Fodinicurvata sp. EGI_FJ10296: one gene and its partner. The protein of the gene in region 2 interacts with the protein of the main gene of each other region in a pairwise test. Links are inferred from orthologs where the notes say so. Each region holds a gene or a part of one and is shown on either strand. Other genes may lie near its edges. The genes, in order: ABZ728_RS03200 and ABZ728_RS04300.

The links.
Region 1: the proteins of ABZ728_RS04300 (region 2) and ABZ728_RS03200 interact in binary tests that used the Escherichia coli proteins (3 or more experiments, as listed by UniProt). The link is inferred for Fodinicurvata sp. EGI_FJ10296 from one-to-one orthologs.

Annotation. Positions count from the first base shown.
Region 1 is NZ_JBFCVL010000001.1:705,775-713,656, forward strand. Bases 1,389-4,837 are described here. They hold ABZ728_RS03200 (2-oxoglutarate dehydrogenase E1 component), read left to right. Parts: upstream 1,389-1,706; coding sequence 1,707-4,637; downstream 4,638-4,837. Other genes in these bases: sucD (succinate--CoA ligase subunit alpha), read left to right, coding at 1,389-1,417; odhB (2-oxoglutarate dehydrogenase complex dihydrolipoyllysine-residue succinyltransferase), read left to right, coding at 4,792-4,837. Also shown: sucC (ADP-forming succinate--CoA ligase subunit beta), read left to right, coding at 1-542; more of sucD, read left to right, coding at 542-1,388; more of odhB, read left to right, coding at 4,838-6,114; ABZ728_RS03210 (CoA ester lyase), read left to right, coding at 6,154-7,062; ABZ728_RS03215 (M48 family metallopeptidase), read right to left, coding at 7,059-7,871. UniProt on the Escherichia coli protein: E1 component of the 2-oxoglutarate dehydrogenase (OGDH) complex which catalyzes the decarboxylation of 2-oxoglutarate, the first step in the conversion of 2-oxoglutarate to succinyl-CoA and CO(2).
Region 2 is NZ_JBFCVL010000002.1:177,679-190,425, reverse strand. Bases 6,139-9,061 are described here. They hold ABZ728_RS04300 (ABC-F family ATP-binding cassette domain-containing protein), read right to left. Parts: upstream 8,617-9,061; coding sequence 6,661-8,616; downstream 6,139-6,660. Other genes in these bases: ndk (nucleoside-diphosphate kinase), read left to right, coding at 8,761-9,061; ABZ728_RS04305 (DNA polymerase III subunit chi), read left to right, coding at 6,139-6,655. Outside these bases: 4-hydroxythreonine-4-phosphate dehydrogenase PdxA, read right to left, coding at 1-667; ABZ728_RS04325 (peptidylprolyl isomerase), read right to left, coding at 664-1,953; LPS export ABC transporter permease LptG, read right to left, coding at 2,084-3,178; LPS export ABC transporter permease LptF, read right to left, coding at 3,175-4,320; ABZ728_RS04310 (leucyl aminopeptidase), read left to right, coding at 4,526-6,058; more of ABZ728_RS04305, read left to right, coding at 6,128-6,138; more of ndk, read left to right, coding at 9,062-9,183; ABZ728_RS04290 (DUF3293 domain-containing protein), read right to left, coding at 9,291-9,791; ABZ728_RS04285 (hypothetical protein), read right to left, coding at 9,832-9,978; purN (phosphoribosylglycinamide formyltransferase), read right to left, coding at 10,101-10,850; purM (phosphoribosylformylglycinamidine cyclo-ligase), read right to left, coding at 10,855-12,087; ABZ728_RS04270 (DUF2066 domain-containing protein), read left to right, coding at 12,144-12,747. UniProt on the Escherichia coli protein: Genetic data indicate it may be involved in ribosome assembly or function.

The DNA of each region.
Region 1 (7,882 bases), on a different replicon or contig from region 2:
TCGCCCTCGACGCCAAAATGAACTTCGACGACAACGCGCTCTATCGGCATGCTGAAATCGCCGAAATGCGCGACGAGTCCGAAGAAGATCCTGCCGAGATCGAAGCCGGCAAGCACGATCTGAACTACATCAAGCTCGACGGCAATATCGGCTGCATGGTCAACGGCGCCGGTCTCGCCATGGCGACGATGGACATCATCAAGCTTTATGGCGGGTCGCCGGCCAATTTCCTGGACGTCGGCGGCGGTGCGACCAAGGAAAAGGTCACGGCCGCCTTCAAGCTGATCCTCAGCGACGCCAATGTTGAGGGCATTCTGGTCAACATTTTCGGCGGGATCATGCGGTGTGACGTCATTGCCGAGGGCATCGTGGCCGCAGCGCGTGAGGTGGCGCTTCATGTGCCGCTCGTCGTCAGGCTGGAAGGCACCAACGTCGAACTGGGCAAGAAGATACTGGCCGAGAGTGGTCTGGCGATCGTTTCCGCCGACAATCTTGCCGATGCCGCCGATAAGATCGTTACTGCCGTGAAGGAGGCCAGGTAATGGCTGTTCTCGTCGACAAGAACACCAAGGTAATCTGCCAGGGCTTCACCGGCAATCAGGGTACCTTTCATTCCGAGCAGGCCATTGCCTACGGCACCCGTATGGTCGGCGGCGTGAGTCCCGGCAAAGGCGGAACGACGCATCTCGATCTGCCGGTCTTCAATACGGTTGCCGAAGCCCGCGACAAGACCGGTGCCGATGCGACGGTCATTTACGTGCCGCCGCCCTTCGCCGCCGATGCGATCCTTGAGGCGATCGACGCGGAGATTCCGCTGGCCGTCTGCATCACCGAGGGCATCCCCGTCCTCGATATGGTCAAGGTCAAGCGCGCCCTTGAGGGGTCCGGCACGCGCCTGATCGGGCCGAACTGCCCGGGCGTGATCACGCCGGATGCCTGCAAGATCGGCATCATGCCGGGGCACATCCATCGGCGCGGCAAGATCGGCATCGTCAGCCGGTCGGGCACACTGACCTACGAAGCCGTCGCGCAGACGACGGCGGCGGGGCTGGGGCAGTCGACCTGCATCGGGATCGGCGGCGACCCGGTGAACGGCACCAACTTCATCGACTGCCTCGAAATGTTCCTGGCGGACAACGAGACCGAAGCCATGATCATGATCGGCGAGATCGGTGGATCGGCCGAGGAAGAGGCAGCCGAATTCCTGAAGGCGGCCAAATCGAAGAAACCCGTAGTCGGCTTTATCGCCGGTCGCACGGCCCCTCCGGGACGTCGCATGGGGCATGCCGGTGCGATCATCGCCGGAGGCAAGGGCGGCGCCGAAGACAAGATCGATGTCATGCGATCGGCAGGCGTCCACATCGCCGACAGCCCTGCGAGTCTCGGATCAACGATGGTTGAGGCCCTGAAAGGCTGATGGTGGTCGTCCATCCGTCCCGAAATGTCGCAGCCGTTGCAAGGGCGCCGGAATTGTCTCGGACGATGAGCGCCCTTCCGGCGCTGGAGCGATCTGATCGGGGTCGGTCCGGCCGGCATGGGATTTCGGGACATCATAATGGACAGCAAATGGATGCCATCGGGAGCGGTTCCGGTGGCGTCTTGCTGTTCTGGCGCCGTGGAGAGCAATGGCTCTCCACGCAAGGCCGGGACGGCAGGGAACCGCGTTAACAGGGCGGCGGACGGTATCGTTCGCCGAATCGAGTACGATGGGCAGTCAGGCAGAGCAGACTTCGTTCCTTTTTGCGCACAACGCCAGCTTTATCGGCGATCTGTTCGCACGGTATCGGGAGGATCCGACTTCCGTTGACGAATCCTGGCGGTCGTTCTTCGGGTCGCTGGGCACGGAGGCCCAGGAGGCGCTCAGTGACGTGACGGGGCCGTCCTGGTCGCAGCCGCAAAACGGCGCGGCTGATCTGTCGCCGGATACGGCGCCCTATGCCGACGCTTTCGAGCTGACCGCGGCGCTCCCGCCCCCGGCAAAGGGGGCGAAAAAAGGGAACGGTGCCGCTGCGCCGGCCGAGGGGGCCAGCCACGAACAACTCGTCCAGGCAACGATGGACAGCATCAGGGCGCTGATGCTGGTGCGCGCCTACCGTGTCCGCGGACACCTCGAGGCTCAGCTCGATCCGCTCGGTCTTGAAAAACGCGAACATCACCCTGAGCTCGATCCGAAGACATATGGCTTTACCGAAGCCGATATGGATCGGCCGATCTATCTGAATATGGTGCTGGGCTTCGAACGGGCGAGCCTGCGGCAGGTCATGGAGCGGCTGCGGGCCACTTACTGTGGTCATATCGGCGTCGAGTACCTCCATATTCAGGATCCGGAACAGAAAGCCTGGATACAAGAGCGTATCGAATCGGCCGAAAACCGTACGGATTTCACGGAGCGGGGGCGTCGGGCCATTCTTGACAGGCTGACGGCATCGGAAATCTTCGAAAAATTCCTGCACCTCAAATACACCGGGACCAAGAGATTCGGCCTCGATGGTGCGGAGTCGCTGGTGCCGGCGATCGAACAGGTCATGAAACGCGGCGGCCAGCTTGGTCTTCAGGAAATCGTCATCGGCATGTCCCATCGGGGGCGGCTGAACATCCTGGCCAATGTTATGGGCAAGCCGTTCGCCGCGATTTTCTCCGAGTTCCAGGGCAATCCTGCAAGTCCTGAGGATGTTCAGGGCTCCGGCGACGTCAAGTACCATCTCGGCACGTCGTCGGACCGCGATTTCGATGGCAGCACCATCCATCTGTCGCTGACGGCGAACCCCTCCCATCTCGAAGCCGTCAATCCCGTCGTCGTCGGCAAGGTCCGCGCCAAGCAGGCCCAGCAAAAGGACACCGAGCGCGAGAAGGTCATGGGGCTGCTGCTTCATGGCGACGCGGCTTTTCCCGGCCAGGGCGTCGTGCCGGAAACACTGATGCTGTCCGAATTGAAGGGCTATCGGATCGGCGGGACCGTTCACTTCATCGTCAACAACCAGATCGGCTTCACGACGTCGCCGAAATTCGGGCGCTCGTCGCCCTATCCGACCGATGTTGCAAAGGGAATCCAGGCGCCGATCCTTCACGTCAACGGCGACGATCCCGAAGCCGTCGTCCATGCCAGTAGGATCGCCATCGAGTTTCGCCAGCGATTCAAGAAGGACGTCGTCGTCGACGTCGTCTGCTATCGACGGTTCGGGCACAACGAGGGTGATGAGCCGGCCTTCACCCAGCCGCTGATGTACAAGACCATCGCCGGGATGCCGACCACACGGCAAGTCTATGCCGAGCGGCTTGAGGCCGAAGGCGTTCTGGAGAAGGGCGAAGGCGAGCGGCTCGCGGAAGAATTCCAGCAGAAGCTCGAAAAGGAATACGAGGCCTCGTCCAGCTACAAGCCCAACAAGGCCGACTGGCTGGGCGGTGCGTGGGAGGGCCTTTCGATCGCAACGGGCGAGGAGCGCCGGGGACGGACGGCCGTTGCGGAGAAGACACTGCGCGAAGTCGGCCGGGCCATTACCCATGTTCCGGAGACGTTCAACGCCAACAGCAAGATCGTCCGCCAGCTCAAGGCCAAGGCCAAGGCCATCGACGAAGGCAAGGGCATCGACTGGCCCCTGGCCGAGGCGCTTGCCTTCGGCACGCTGTGCCACGAGGGTTTCCCGGTCCGTCTCAGCGGCCAGGACAGCGGCCGGGGTACGTTTTCGCAGCGTCATTCGGTGTTGATCGACCAGGACACCGAGAAAAAATACGTTCCTCTCAACAATGTCGCCCCGGGGCAGGCCGCCTTCGAGGTGCATGACAGTCCGCTATCGGAGTTTGCGGTCATGGGCTTCGAGTACGGCTATTCGCTGGCCGAGCCGAAAGCCCTGACGCTTTGGGAAGCCCAATTCGGCGATTTCTGCAACGGCGCCCAGATCATCATCGACCAGTTTCTCTCCTCCGGTGAGCAGAAGTGGCTGCGGATGTCCGGGCTCGTCCTCTTGCTGCCTCACGGTTACGAAGGACAGGGACCCGAACACTCGTCGGCCCGGCTGGAGCGGTTCCTGAACCAGAGTGCAGAGGACAACTGGCAGGTCATCTATCCGACGACTCCGGCCAATTATTTCCACGCCCTTCGGCGCCAGCTTCACCGTGATTTCCGCAAGCCGTTGATCGTGATGACGCCGAAGTCGATGCTTCGCCAGAAATATTTTGTCTCCGACATCGAGGAATTCGTCGGCAACAGCACGTTCCACCGGGTGCTTTTCGAGAATGGACGCGACAAGCAGGACAAATCGGTCAAGCGGGTCGTTCTGTGCACAGGCAAAGTCTATTACGACCTGCTTCAGGAACGCGACGCCCGCAAGCTGAACGACATTACGCTGGTGCGGCTGGAGCAGCTCTATCCGTTCCCTGAAAAGGCGCTGTCCGAGGAAGTCGAGAAATACCCGAACGCCGACGTCGTCTGGTGCCAGGAAGAGCCGGCCAATATGGGCGCATGGTATTTTGCCGACCGACGGATCGAGGCAATGCTGGAAAAGATCGGTCACAAGGCGAAGCGGCCGAAATATGCCGGCCGCCCGGAAGCCGCATCTCCCGCGACAGGCGTCGTGCGCTGGCACCAGCGCGAGCAGGCGGCTTTGATCGATCAGGCCCTGACGATTGACGGAAGCTAAAGGGCAGGACCCGGGTTTTGCCGGGAATGACTGAGTTCCGGGCATCGATTGCCGTCGTCACCGCTGAAAAAGTGGAAACCGCCGGTACCCGATGCCCACGCACACTCCTTGTCGGCGCATTGGCGCGGAAGTAGAAAACAGCAGGTATCCGACCATGAGCACAGATATCGTCGTTCCGGCCCTGGGCGAATCCGTAACGGAAGCAACCATCGCCAAATGGCTGAAAAAGCCGGGCGATAAAGTCGATCGTGACGAGGCCGTCGTCGAACTGGAGACGGACAAGGTAACGCTGGAGGTGAACGCCTCCGAAGCCGGCGTGCTGGAGGACATTGTCGTGTCCGAAGGCGAAACCGTCGAAGTCGGCGCCAAGCTGGGATCGATCGGTGCCGGCAGCGGCGCAGCCGCGAGCAGCAAAGAGGCGGCTTCTTCCGACACCCGGGCTGCCGAAACCAAATCCGCTGAAACGTCCGGTTCGGAAAAGGGCGGCAGTACCGCGCAGTTGGCGGCGGACGCTTCCCAAGGGTCGGATGACGATACGGCGGTGATGCCGGCGGCCCGCAAGATGATTGCCGACAACAAGCTGGATGTCGGCAAGATTGCCGGTACGGGCAAGGACGGCCGCATCACGAAGCAGGACGTACAGGATCATCTGGACGGCAAAGGCGGGGCCGCCAAACCCTCCGGCGGAAAGGCCGAGGCCAAACGCGATTCCGGCGGTACGATGACGATCGATATCCCGGCATTCGAGCGGCCGGCGACGACCGATCGCCCGAAAAAGGACCGCGAGGAGCGGGTCCGGATGTCCAAGCTGCGCCAGACGATCGCCCGGCGGCTGAAGGAAGCCCAGGACACCGCGGCCATGCTGACCACCTTCAACGAGGTCGACATGACCGCTATGAAGGAGGTACGCGAAGCGTACAAGGCCGGATTCGAGAAGAAGCACGGCGTACGGCTTGGATTCATGTCGTTCTTCATCAAGGCCTGTGTACAGGTTCTCCAGGAACTGCCGGCGGTTAACGCCGAGGTCGACGGTACGGACATCGTCTACAAGAACTATTACGACATCGGTGTCGCGGTCGGCACGCCGCAGGGGCTGGTGGTGCCGGTAGTCCGCGATTGCGATCGGCTTTCCTTCGCCGAGGTCGAGCAGACGATCAACGGCTATGGCAAGAAGGCGCGGGACGGAAAGCTGAGCATGGCCGACCTGACCGGCGGCACTTTCACGATCTCCAACGGCGGTGTCTATGGCTCGCTGATGTCCACGCCGATCCTCAACCCGCCGCAATCGGCCATTCTGGGCATGCACAAGATCCAGGACCGGCCTATGGCGATCAATGGCAAGGTCGAGATCCGGCCGATGATGTATCTGGCGTTGAGCTACGATCACCGCATCGTCGACGGCAAGGAAGCGGTGACGTTCCTGGTCCGGGTGAAGGAATATCTGGAAGACCCGCAGCGCTTGCTGCTTGAGGTCTGATTTGCCGGCAAGAGGCGTCCAGTGGGTTGGGGTGAACCGATGAGCGCAACGACCAGGCCGCGGCGGTCCATGCTGTTCATGCCGGGCCAGAACGAGCGCGCGCTGGCGAAGGCGGGAACGCTTGCTGCCGATTCGGTGGTTTTCGATCTGGAAGATGCCACGGCGCCCGATGCGAAGCCGGCGGCGCGCAATGCGGTCGTTGAGCGATTGCGGGCCGGCGGGCTGGCGCCGCGTGAGGTGCTGGTGCGGATCAACGCCCTGGACACCCCATGGGGACCAGCCGATCTGGACGCACTGGCCACGGCCGGTGCTGACGGAATCGTCCTTCCCAAGGTCGAGTCACCGGACGTCATCACCGACGCCGGCCGGCGGCTGGACACTTTGGGAGCGCCGCCCGGCCTGGCGATATGGTGCATGGTTGAAACGCCGATGGGAGTCCTCAATGTCCGGGAACTGGCCGCCGTTGCTGCAGTTGGCGGTGGGCGCCTGGCCGGTCTCATCATGGGCACGCAGGATCTGGCCAAGGACCTTCACGTAAACGACACCGCCGACCGTTTGCCGATGGTGGTTGCTCTGGGCACCTGCCTCATCGCTGCGCGAGCCTATGGGATAGTCGTGATTGACGGCATCCATGCCGATCTCACCGATGCGGCGGGTCTGGAGGCCGTTTGCCGGCAGGGCGCCGATCTGGGCTTTGACGGCAAATCGCTGATCCATCCCAAACAGATCGATGCGGCCAACGCGGCCTTCGCGCCGTCATCCGAGGCGGTCGACCGGGCCCGGCGGATCATTGCCGCGCATTCCGAAGCGATTCGCGACGGCCGCGGCGTTACCGTCGTGGACGGGCGTCTCATCGAATCGCTTCACGTCACCGAGGCGCAACGCCTCGTCGCGCTCGCCGAAGCGATTGGAAAGATCGGAAAGGCCGGCGGCCAGGGACACAGTTAGTTCTTCCCGGACTCTGGAGCCTTTTGAGGGACCGGTGCCGGACCGCCGTATCGGTGCAGACCCGTGCCATGGTGCCGAAGCCAGGCCCGTGCTGCGTCGGTCTCCGGAAACAGTTCCCGACACAGGCGCCAGAAGCGCGGGCCGTGATTCATCTCGGCCAGATGGGCCACTTCATGCGCGGCGACATAAGAGGCAATCCATTCCGGCGCCAGAATCAGCCGCCAGGACAGGTTGATACGGCCGGTTGAGGAACAGCTGCCCCAACGCGAAACGGTATCGCGCACGGCGATGCCGGTTACGGGCCGTCCCAGACGCTGGGCGTGGTGCCGGACATGGCTGCCAAGGCTGTCGCGGGCCAGCAGTCGCAGAAAATCCTCGACCCGGCGCGGGACGTGGCAGGGATCGCCGCCGGTGGTCAGGGCATCGTCACTCATGATCACGCGGTGGCCGGTTTCAGGATCGTGACGGATCAGCCGGTCCCGTCCGCAAACCGGAACTGGAACCCCCGGCTCGAAAGCGACTTTCTGAGGGCTCTTTCTGATTTGCGCGGCCAGCCAACCGCTATGGCGCCGGACCATGTCATCGGCCGTCTGCATCGACACGCCCAGCGGCAGCGTCAACCTGAACCCGCCACTGCGGATGTCCTGACGCAGCGTCAGGCGCGTCGCCTGGGCGGACCGGACAATCCTGATCTCGATATCCTGGCCGTCGATGGCCAGTGATAGCGACGTCGGCGGAGTCGAAAGCAACCCCGGCCGTTTGACCGAACGGGTCCCCGATCGGGACAAGGCCTTGAAGAAATCGGGCATCCGCGCCCTCT
Region 2 (12,747 bases):
CGAACCGGCCGCCTTCTCCGGCATGCGGGTTGAGCCCTGCGACCGCGATGCGCGGTGCGGCAATGCCGAAATCTTGGATCAGGGCAATGGCGGTCGTTGCCAATGTCTCGCCAATCAGGTCCGCGTTCAGGGTCTCGGCAACCGTTGCCAGGGATTGGTGAATGGTGACCGGGACGACCCGCAAATCGGCGCAAGCCAGCATCATGACCGGCTTCGCTGTGCCCCCGCAAAGAGCCGCCAGATATTCGGTATGACCGGGATGGGAAAATCCGGCCCGGTAGAGCGTTTCCTTCTGAATCGGCTGAGTGACCACCGCACCGGCGCTGCCGTCGAGACAGAAGGAAACAGCCCGATCGATACTGGCGATAACGGCGGCGGCTGACGCCGGCGACGGGTGCCCCGGATCGGCCGTGATGCTGGTGCCGACGGGCAGGACGGGCAGGGCATCGGGGAAATGACGCTCTGCGTCCGCAGGCGCCGCGATTTCCCTGATCGGCACATCCAGACCCAATCCATCGGCAATAGCGGACAGGCGCCGAGGATCGTCGATCGCGAAGAATGGGGCAAGGCCTGACGAATCCGCGCGACGCCACGCGGCGAGCGTAAGCTCACCGCCGATGCCCGCCGGCTCCCCCATGGTTACCGCTGTCGGTTTCCGCCCTGTCATTCCCGGATTTCGACATAGGCCGCGTTGCGCAGGTCGCGCATGTACCGGCGCTGCATCATGTCGAGACGCTCTCGCGTCAGGCTCGCCCGGACCTGCTCTCGCGATGGTGCCGTTGTCGTCGGGCGCTCCCGGTCGCAGACCATATAGATGATGACGCCGCCGTCGATGCGATATGGAGCCGTCGGCTGGCCGATCGGAAGATCCGCGATCAGCGACCTGACACTTTGTGGCAGCAGGCCGAGGCGCCCACTTCCGGCATCGGTGGTTTCCCCGATACCCAACTCGTCCGCACGTTGCTGCAACGAACCACAGCCGCGGACGTTCCGGCTGACGTCGTGGGCGATCTGCAGCACGGCGTTGGAGTGGTCCTGCGGTGCGTTCGGCGGCACCGCCAGCGCGAAGCGCCGAAGATCGACGATGGTGTCGTTCTCCGACGGCATCAGGGACTGACGCGTGTCGCGCACCCGCATGATGTGATAGCCGGATGTCGATCGGATCGGGCTGGTCGTCGTGCCGGCCGTTGCACCCTGCAGGGCCGCCGCGATGTCATCGTCCAGTTGCGCAACGGGGACCCACCCGATGTCGCCACCTTCGGTGGCGCCGGCCCCCTGGCTGAACTGCCGGGCGATGTCGGCAAAGGAGGCACCGGAGCGGATCTCGGATACAAGGCGATCCGCAAGTTGACGCATTTCGGCCTCTCCGGCGGATCCGTCGACGGAAAGGTAGATCTCGGAAAGCAGATATTCCGTCTCGCCGCGTGTCGCCTCGATTTGTGCGATCATGTCGTCCACATCGGATTCGCTGATCGCGACCTGCGAGCCGTATCGACTCTGGACGAGGCGTGCCCAGGCTATCTGTGCTTCCAACTGGTCGCGCAATGTCGATACCGGCACCCCGTTGTTGCCCATCATGCCGAGAAAGGCCTCCCGGCTCATGCCGTTACGCTGGGCGATGTCGGCGAGGGCCTCGTCGATCTGGGCATCGGTTACCTCAATGTTGAAGCGGTCGGCTTCCTGGCGCTGCAGCTCCTCGTCGATAAGCGTCCTCATCACCTGCGAGCGCAGTCGCTCGCGGTTCTCGGCCGTGTTGGCGAGACCGGATGCCACCAGGGCGAGCCTGACCCGGCCATCGACCTCGGACGATGTAATGGCGCCGTCATCGACCACGGCTGCAATTCGCTCGACCGACTGCGCCTCGGCAGAAAAGGGAGACACAAGAATAATCGCCGCAAACACTGCTGCGATCAGTGAGGTGAAGGTCGTCAAGCTTCGTCGATACAACATCATGGTTCGCCGTCTTTCGCCTTGGGTCGATACAGTCGGTACATATGTACGGGCGCCGCATCGCGGTTTGAAGCGTCGGTTCCGGGATGGTGCCGGTGGCTGGTGCCCAGTGGCCGGCCGCCGGGATCGATTGTCAGCCGTCCTCGATATAAAGCAGCGTCGCCGCGCCCAAAAGCAGTGTCGAGAACGCAGGCGCCCAGGCCGCCAGAAGAATCGGCAGGTTTTCAGCCGCGCCCAGCGCCCTGACGATATCACTGAAAACGAATACAAGGAAACCTGTCACGATGCCGGCAACGCTCATGGCCAGGGCGCCGCCACGGCGGGTTTGCCGAAGCGAAAATACGGCCGCGAACAGGACCATCGCGGAGAACAGCACCGGCTGTGACAGCAGCGACTGAAACCGCAGCCGATGGGACCGAGCCGAAAAGCCGGCACTTTCCATTGTTTCGATGAAGTCCGGCAGCGTCCAGAACGATATCGTGCGTGCCGACGCAAAGCTGTTCTCGATCCATCCTGCCGTCAGGGTCGTTGGAACAGTCAACGTCTCGTGCACCGTCGGACGGCCGGCGCCTTCCAGTACATAGGCATTTTGCAGGCGCCATTCGTTGTCGCCCAGATCCGCCGACATGGCGTCGATTCTCGTCTCGAAGGCCTCGCTGTCGTTATAAAGGAAGAAGGTGACATCATTCAGGGAAATGCCAGGCCCGTCGAGTACACGGGCGAAAATGACCGACGTGCCGTCGTCGTCGCGTTGGCGCAGCCATAATCCGCCGCCGGAGATGTCCAGCACCGTCTCCCGCCCGGAGAACCACTGTGCCTCTTCCTCTTCGTACATCGCCAGCATGGTCGCCGACAGCGGATTGAGAACGGCAATCATCGCTGCGCCGAGCAGGGCGGCCGCGGCAATGACGGGCAACGTGAACTGCCAGACGGAAAGGCCGGCTGACCGGATGACGACCAGTTCGGAACTGCGATTCATTCGCCAGAAAGTGAACATCGCACCGAACATGACGGCGAATGGAAATACGAGTTCGACCACTTCCGGCATCTTCAGAACGGAAAGCCGCAGCGCCACGCCCATGGTGATGTCGGGCCGGTCGGCGCCCCGCCTGAGCATTTCCACATATTCGAACATCAGAATGATGCCCAGAAGGATGGCCATGATGGCGGCAAACCAGGTGAGGAACTGCCGGACGATGTATTTGAACAGCACGCGATTTGGCATCATTGCGGTGCCCCGGCAATTGGCTGCTCGATTTTCGAGCGCGGCATCGGCGGCGGCGGTTTCGGACGTCTGTGCAGCAGGTGCATGCCGACTCCGAAGCCGGCCACCGGCAAGAGATAAAGTACCGGAAAGAGCATGAGGTTGTTTTGCAGAACGTTGTCGAGGCCGAGTGACATCGCCTGGACCAGGACGACGGCCAAAACCGCGAGGGATACGCGGCCCGGCATGCCGCGCCGGTTGATTTCCCCCTGCAGCATGATCCCCAGCGCCAGAGCGACGAACGCAAACGCGAGCAGGGGCGTCGCCAGACGCTGGTGGGCTTCGGCGATCAGGCGGCCTTCTGCGCGGACGTCGCGTTCGTTTTCCATGTCAGGAAACAGCAGGTCGGGCAGGAAACGTTCGCGCGGCGATCGCCAGTCGCTTGTCTGGAAGTCGCCGGCCATATCGGAGAAGTCGACCGCGTACTGGTCGAAGTGCAGGATTTCGGTCTCGTGGTTGCGGGTGTCGTGCTCCTGGTGCTGGCCGTCGAACAGGACGACTTCGCGCGTTTCACCCCGTTCGACCAGCGCCCCCTGCCGTGCCAGGATGGTTACCGGCCGTTGGCCGTCGCTCGTATCGTGAATCAGGATATTGCTCAGATTTCCCAGCCGGTCCCGCTCCTGGAAGTAAACCGTCATGGTGCCGTCGAGGTCGTTGAACTGCCCCTCCCGCAGCAGGGTTGCGGCATATTCGTTGGCGACCATGGCACGAAGCGATTCGAATTGCTGTGTCGCCAGGGGCACGACATAGAGATTGAGGGCATAGCTGAGGATCGCGATGCAACCGGCCATCATGATGGCGGGCTTGGCGATCTGCATCGGGCTCATGCCGGCGGCCCGCATGACGATCAGTTCGCTGTCGGAAACAAGCCGGTTATAGGTGAAGATGGTGGCGCCGATCATCCCGAGCGGCGCCACCGCAGCCACGAGATGAGGCATCGACAGCGCGACGAGCTGGAAAAACAACCCGATCGGCGCGGCGCCGTCGACGATGACCTCAAGGAGCCGCAACGACTGGCTCAACCACACGGCACCGGCCAGCACCCCGACCGACAGAACGGTGGCGACGAAAAGGTGACGAAATATGTAGAGGCTGATACGGTCCATCTACCTGCCGTGCCCAATACCCAGAAGTTGGCCGTCCGCGTTTCCCGACCGGCATTGCTCGCTGCTATTCGTTGTCCGTGTCGGTATGATGGCGAAAGCCGTGCTTGGCAAGTCCGGGGGTCAGGCGGCGGACCGTTTCGCGGGTAGGACATTCGCGTTCCGGATGTGCCCGACCCCAAATTCGATCGCAGACAAAGAGGAACCGATGAAGGTAGCATTTGCGGATCCGATCGCCTTCGACAGCAAAGAAATCGCCAGGGATGGGGTGGTCGTGGTGGTCGGCGTTATGGCCGAAGGTGTGCTGACTCCCGCCGCAAAGGCGCTGGATGATGCGGTCGGCGGCGCCGTATCGGCGGCGCTGAACGGCGTAGCCCGATTCTCCGGCAAGGCCGAGGAAACGCTATGGCTGCCATTTGCCGGTGACGGCGGGCCACGTGCGGTCCTTCTCGCCGGTCTGGGAAGCGGCAAGGATATCGACGCCGGCCGGTGCCAGAAGATCGGCGCCGCCATCCGTGCCGCACTCGGGTCAAGCAAGGCGACCGACGCGACAATCGCCTTCGATCTTCCCGATGCGGGCGAACAGGACGCCCCGGACACGCCCGGTCTCGCTGCCAATCTTGGCTTCGGCCTCTATCTGCGATCCTATCGGTTCGACAAATACAAGGCCGCACCGAAGGACGACGAAAAACCGACACTGGGAGCGGTAACGATAGCCGTCGACCGGAAAAGCGCTGCCAAGAAGGCTTATGGTGCGCTGCAAAAGGTTGCCGAGGGTGTCAATCTGACGCGCGATCTGGTCTCCGAACCGGCAAACGAGCTTTATCCCGAAGTGTTCGCCCAGCGTTGCCAGGAACTGGAGAAGAGCGGGCTGACCGTCGAAGTCATCGAAGAGAAAAAGCTTCGCAAGCTTGGCATGGGCGCCTTGCTGGCCGTCAACGAGGGGTCGCAACGCGAAGCCAGGGTCGTCGTGATGTCCTGGAACGGCGGCAAGGCCAAGGAGGCGCCGATTGCCTTCGTCGGCAAGGGCGTGACCTTCGACACCGGCGGCATCAGCATCAAGCCCGCCGCCGGTATGGAGGACATGAAGTGGGATATGGGCGGCGCCGGTGTCGTTACCGGTTTGATGAAGGCGCTGGCAGGTCGAAAGGCCAGGGTCAATGCCGTCGGCATCATCGGGCTGGTCGAGAACATGCCGTCGGGTTCGGCGATGCGGCCGGGCGACATTGTCCGATCGATGTCCGGGAAGACGATCGAGGTTCTCAATACCGATGCCGAAGGACGACTGGTACTCGCCGACATTCTTCACTATGCGCAGGACCGATTCAAGCCGGCGGCCATGGTCAATCTCGCGACACTGACAGGCGCCATAATCGTCGCCCTTGGCGAGGATCAGGCGGGCCTGTTCTCCAACAACGACGATCTGCGCGACAAGCTGCTGGCGGCATCCAAAGCGGTGGATGAGCCGTTGTGGGCCATGCCGCTGGGCGAGGGTTTCGATCGCCAGCTCGACAGCGATGCCGCCGATGTGAAGAATATCGGCCAGGGTCGTTTCGGTGGCGCCAGCGTTGCCGGACAATTCCTGAAGCGCTTCGTCGCCGACGATGTGGCCTGGGCTCATATCGATATCGCCGGCGTTACCTGGTCGAAAAAAGACCGGGCGACCAACCCGCGCGGCGCAACGGGCTTTGGCGTTCGGCTGCTGGACCGGCTCGTCGCCGACCACTACGAAAATCAGTAAGAACACGAACCACTGACCCCGGGGGACCTGCGTGTACCCCGGGGCGGTTGAGGGCCAACGGGCGTAATAGTGGAAATCCGCTTCTATCACCTGATGCGCACGGGCCCTGACCGGGCTCTGCCTAGCTTGCTGACGAAATGTCTGCAACGCTCGCTCCGGGCGGTCGTCGTTGCCGGGTCCGAGGAGCGGGCGGAAGCCTATGCCGAGATGCTCTGGACGTTCGACGACCGAAGCTTTCTGCCGCATGGGACCCGCCGGGACGGTGAAGCCGAGCGACAGCCGATCTGGATTACCGACCGGATCGAAAATCCGAACGAGGCCAGCGTTCTGTTCCTGACCGACGATGTCGGACCGCCGGACGGTGAGCCGACGGTCAGCCTGGAGGGGCTCACGCTGGTCTGCGATCTGTTCAACGGCGACGACGCCGAAAGTCTTGCGCTGGCGCGGGAGCGCTACCGCCTTGCGCTTTCGACCACGCACACCCTGAGCTACTGGCAGCAGGACGAGCAGGGGCGGTGGTCGGAGCGCCACCGGCGCGAAGGCGCCTCAACAAGCAGCCGCGAAGGCGCCTCAACAAGCAGCCGCGAGGGCGCCTGAAAGATCTATTGCGCCTCCAGCGTCTCCTGAAGGCTGAGCCAGCGTTCTTCTTCACTCTTCAGTGCGGTGTTCGTGTCATGCAGCTTTTTCTGGAGTTCGGTCGCGCTCTCGGCACGCGTCTGATAAAGCGTCGGATCGGCCAGCGCGGCCTCCAGCTTGGCGCATTCCGACTGAAGGCCGGTAATCCGCGCCTCGACAGACTTCAGTTCCTTTCGGATTGGCGCCTTTGCCTTGCGACGCTCTGCGGCGTCGCGCCGCTGGGATCGGCGTGCGGCAGCGTCGTCTTCACCCGATGGTGTCGATCCGGCGCCTGGCCTGGCTGTTGCGCCCTCGGGCGTCGCGTCGGTCGCGTCGCCATTACCGGAAAGCGAGGTCGCCTTGATCGAAGCGGCCTCGGTCCGCCGGGCGTCGGCGAGATACTTGCGATAATCATCCATGTCGCCGTCGAACGGACGGCAACCACCGCGCTCGACGAGCCAAAGCCGTTCGGCGGCAAGATCGACCAGAAACGGATCGTGGGATACGAGGATTACGGCGCCCGGGAACGCGTTCAGGGCATCGAGTAGCGCGCGCCGGCTGTCGATATCGAGATGGTTCGTCGGCTCATCGAGCAGCAGAATATGCGGCGCTTCCCAGGCGATGCGGCACAGCAGCAGGCGGGCTTTCTCGCCGCCGGACAGCGCGGCCGTTTTGGTCTCGGCCTTGTCGCGGCCAAAAGCGAACCGCCCTAGATGGTTGCGCAGGCGCTGGTCGGTCGCCCCGGGGGCAAAGTGCCGCATGTTCTCCAGCGGCGTGAGAGCCGGATCGACCTCGTCAAGCTGGTGCTGCGCGAAATAGCCGACCTTGAGATGACGCGATTTCTGAATCTCGCCATCCATGGGATCGAGGCGGCCGCCGAACAGTTTCGTCAGGGTCGACTTGCCGTTACCATTGGCACCGAGCAGTGCGATCCGGTCGTCCATATCGATCCTGAGCGAGAGATTCTTCAGGACCGGCTTGCCGTCATAGCCGACGGTGACCTTGTCGAGCGTGATGATCGGCGAGGCCAGCGGCTCCGGCGCCGGGAAATCGAAGTGAATCGGTGTGTCGTCTACCGGGACCTGGACGTCGGGCAGCTTTTCCAGCGCTTTCAGGCGGCTCTGCGCCTGTCGCGCCTTGTTCGCCTGCGCGCGGAATCGATCGACGAACGCCTGCATGTGGGCCCGTTGTCGCTCGACCTTCTTGGCCTGAGCCGACTGCAGTTCGCGCTGGAGCCGTCGGGTCTCCTCGAATTTGTCATAGTTCCCGGCATAGCCGGTCAGTTTGCGGCCCTCCAGATGAATGATGCCGGAAACGGCGCGGTTCAGCAGCGACCTGTCGTGACTGATGATGAGAATCGTGCCCGGATACGATTTGAGGAACGATTCCAGCCAGATCGTCGCGTCGAGATCCAGATGGTTGGTCGGTTCGTCCAGCAGCAGCAGGTCGGGCTGCCGGAACAGCAGCGAGGCCAATGCGATCCGCATTCGCAGTCCGCCGGAAAAGCTGCCGCAGGGTTGCCCCTGCGCCGATTCGTCGAAGCCCAGGCCGGCCAGGATCGAAGCGGCCCGTGCCGGTGCGGCATAGGCCTGAATATCGGCCAGGCGGGTGTGGACCTCGGCGATGCGCATGGGGTCTGTTGCCGTATCGGCTTCGGCCAGCAGCGCGGCGCGCTCGCGGTCGGAATCGAGGACCGCCTGCAGCGGCGTCGTGTCGCCGTCCGGCGCCTCCTGCGCGATGGTGCCGACCGACCACCGTGACGGAAGCGAGATTTCGCCACTGTCCGGGGCCAGTTCACCGGTGATCATACGGAACAGCGTCGTCTTGCCGGTGCCGTTGCGACCGATGAGACCGACATGATGGCCGGGGTCAATCGTCGCGCTGGCGCCATCGAGAAGCAGCCGGCCTTCGATACGATAGGTGATGGAATCGAGTTTCAACATAAACGACTGTCCGTACCAGGATCTGGGTATGTTACCGACGCGGTTGCCCGCCGGTGCGGGTGCGGTTATAAGGCCGCGGGTCCAGGTGTCTCAACACCCAACGTCTTACGAGAACATTTAACGCAATTTACAGCAGGTGCCGAAATGGCCGTCGAACGTACTCTTTCAATCATCAAGCCCGACGCAACGCGCCGGAACCTCACTGGCACCATCAACGCCCGATTCGAGGGCGCCGGGCTGCGCATCGTCGCACAGAAGCGTATCCAGCTGACCCGCCAGCAGGCCGAGCGGTTCTATGCCGTACATGCCGAGCGGGCCTTCTTCGGCGAGCTGTGCGCGTTCATGGTCTCCGGGCCGATCGTCGTCCAGGTTCTCGAAGGCGAGAACGCCGTCGCGAAGAACCGGGAAATCATGGGTGCGACCAACCCGGCCAATGCCGACGCCGGAACGATTCGCAAAGACTTCGCCGAAAGCATCGAGGCCAATTCGGTCCATGGCTCCGATGGTGCCGACACGGCCGCCGAGGAAATCTCGTTCTTCTTCGCCGGCACTGAAATCGTCGGTTAACCGGACCAATTGTAACCCGACGATTCGGATCATGTGACTCGAGAGGCCGGGAGGGCGATTTCCCGGCTTTTCGTTTTTACAGTCATTATCAGTTTTTACAGTCATTATCATGTGAATTGAACGCGTGCGCCGCAGCCACGTTCGATCCAGACAAAGGCCGCTTGGCCGAACGCAGCGGCAAGGTCGCAAGCATGCCTGAGTGAGCAGCCGAGAATGCACAGACCGGGTTCCGGGGGCCACCGCCCGCTTACGTCAATCCCGGCGGCGTGAAGAAACCGGTGGCCGCTTTTCCGCACCCTGAGGATCAGACGGTGATGCGCGGCGGCGTTGAAGGTTGCCGCGCGATGGCGGCTGTATGGGTTGTCGGCGGTGACGATTGCCGCGGAATCGGCGCCGATGGGAAACAATTTTGAAGCGCGAGGGTCATCCGCGGTCCAATGGCCGGGTCGAATGCGGCGTGGACCGGCATAGGGACGCTTGGCGGCGTCTATTTGAACGAGGATCGACCCGCCCGGCGCGTCAATTCGGTACACCGCCGTTTCGTACAGTTTCTTGAGCCCGATACGGGTGTAAGCCGTCAATCTTCGTGATGCATTGATGCTGCACATGATCGGAAAACATCTGTCGGCGAATGTATCCGTCCGGCGATCAGGCCAGGAACAGGGCCAGACCGATCAGGATAAGGCAGACACCGACGATGGAATAGGTACTGAACCTGATGAAGCCGCTCCACATCTGGCGGCGAGATTCCATCAAGTCATCGTGTTCGGACGTACGATGATTGTCGGCTGCCATGTCATTCATCCCAAGAGCGTTTTCGCGTTAGAGGGTACTTAAATTTCGTCATCGGCTTTGACAAGGGAAATCGATCCGGCAGGTCCGTCCGGCACCTGATGAGTGCCATCGGGCGGGAACGATCATGCATCCCGCGTCGGGTCGCCTGCAGTCGTCCCGGCGAAGGTCGGCGCCATTATCATGCAGGTTGGCGGAGTCCCGTTGGCGTTGCCGTGTTCCGGCGGGTCGCCGGGAACGGCAATGATCTTGCCCGCAGAAAGCTGCAGTTTTCCTGAAGCATACAATGACAAAGCATGCGGGTAGCAGGAATGTTCAGCCGCCAGCACCCGCTGCGCCAGACGATCGGGGGTATCGTCGAGGAGCACCGGTACCGCTGCCTGCACCAGGATCGGGCCGGAATCCATATCCGCCGTTACCAGATGGACGGTGCAGCCCGTCAAGCGGACACCGGCATCGATCACCCGACGATGCACATTGAGGCCCTTGAACGCCGGTAGCAGCGACGGATGGATGTTCAGCAGGCGCCCTTCCCAGCGTTCGGTGAACGCCGCCGACAAGAGCTTCATGAAGCCTGCCAGACACACCAGTTCGATATCTCTGGCCTTCAGCGCCGCGTCCAGTTGCGCTTCGAATTCAGAAGGGCTGCCGAATGCCTTGTGATCGATTGTCAGAGTTTCGATTCCGGCGCGGCGTGCGTAGTCCAGGCCGGCGGCGCCGGGGCGGTTGGAGATCACAGCCGTCACGGCGGCGGGAAAGGCATCCTGCCTTGCCGAATCGACCAACGCGCCCATGTTGCTGCCGCGTCCGGAAATGAGTACCGCGACTCTGGGGCGGGTCCCGTTGCCGTCGTACCCGGTGTTCGGTTCGTGCACGTGATTATCCTGCCCAGTGGCCTGCCCAGAGACTGTCGACATTGCGCAGCAGCGTTCTGGAACCGGAACCTTCATCCGCTACGACAGTCCCGATACGACAGACGCTTTCGCCGGCGGTCGTCAGTCGGTCGATCGCCGCATCGGCGTCGCCCGGATCCACCACCACTGTCATCCCGATCCCGCAGTTGAAAGTCCGCGCGAGATCGCGGGCGGAAAGGGCGCCATTCTCCTTCAGCCAGCGAAATACCGGGGGCAGCGTCCAGGAGGCCCCATCCAGGTCGGCCGCCAATCCAGCAGGCAGTGAGCGGGGTATGTTTTCGATCAGTCCGCCGCCGGTGATATGGGCGAGGGCCTTGACTGGCGAACCGCCTGTCGCAGGCCCGGTCGAGCGGATAAGATCCAGCAGTGGCCGGACATAGATCCGGGTCGGAGTCAGAAGAATGTCACCCAGCGACGCCGACGGATCGAACGGCGCCGGACCGTCATAGGTCACCAATGCCGTATCGACGATTTTTCTGATCAGCGAGAAGCCGTTCGAATGGACGCCGCTTGAGGCCAGGCCAAGGATGACATCGCCGGCCTTGACGCCGCTGCCGTCGACGAGCGTGCCGCGTTCGGCCGCGCCAACGGCGAAACCGGCAAGGTCATAGTCGCCAGCACTGTACATTCCCGGCATTTCCGCCGTCTCGCCGCCAATCAGGGCGCATCCCGCCTGTCGGCAGCCTTCGGCGATACCCTCGACGACGGTCTTTCCCATGGCCGGGTCCAGACGCCCCGTTGCCAGATAGTCAAGGAAGAACAGCGGTTCGGCGCCCTGTACCACAAGATCGTTTACGCACATCGCGACCAGGTCGACGCCGACCGATTGATGGCGTTCGGTATAAATCGCGACCTTGAGCTTTGTGCCGACCCCGTCGGTTGCGGAAACCAGAATCGGATCGCGGAATCCGGCGGCGCGGAGATCGAACAATGCGCCAAAGCCGCCGAGACCGCCCATGGTGCCGGACCGTTGCGTCGATCCGGCCGCCGGCTTTATACCCTCGACAAGGGCGTTACCCGCATCCACATCGACGCCCGAGTTCTTGTACGCGTCATCACTGCCGGGCCCGGTGAAGCCGGGTCCGCCAGTGCCGGGGGTGCCCGTTTCGGATGGTGTAGTGATGGCGGCCTCGCTAGAGTAGACTGTCCGTATCGAAGCATCGTATCGATGCATCGGCTTGCGGTCGTGGCTGATCAATCTTCGGATGTCACGACCGGATGTGCCGCAGCTTAGCGGAAACAGAAGGCATTGCAATGCGTCGTGAAATTTTTGGCTCCCCGTCCGTCACTGCCCACTCCGGTATCGGTTCCTTCAGTCCCGTTCAGTCCAATACCGGCTCCTTCCTCACTGCATCGTTATTGGCGGGTATGGTGCTCGTCCTGGTCGCTTTGCTGACCAGCGCGCCCGTTGCCGCGCAATCGGACGATAATTTCGTTGTCAGCGGCGTTACCGTCGAGCAGAGCGGGTCGTCGATGAATGATGCCCGAAGTGCCGCCTTTGACGAAGGGCAACGCCGCGCCTTCGTTCAGCTCCTCGACCGGCTGTCGGTTCCGACGAGCCGCGTCGACCCGCAGGCCGTCGGTATGAACACCATCGCCAACCTGATCGCCGCGACCCGCGTCGAAAGCGAGAGTGCGTCCGGCGGAACATATCGTGCGACCCTTGCAGTCGATTTCCGGCCCGAAGCGGTCCGCGACCTGCTGCGCGAGCGCGAGGCGACCTTCACAGAGGTGGCTACGGAGAACACGGTAATCCTTCCCGTCTATCTGGCGTCCGGCGGCGCTCGACTGTGGGAGGGCGATAATCCCTGGCACGATGCCTGGCGCAGCCTCGATCCGGCGGCCAACGACCTTCCGG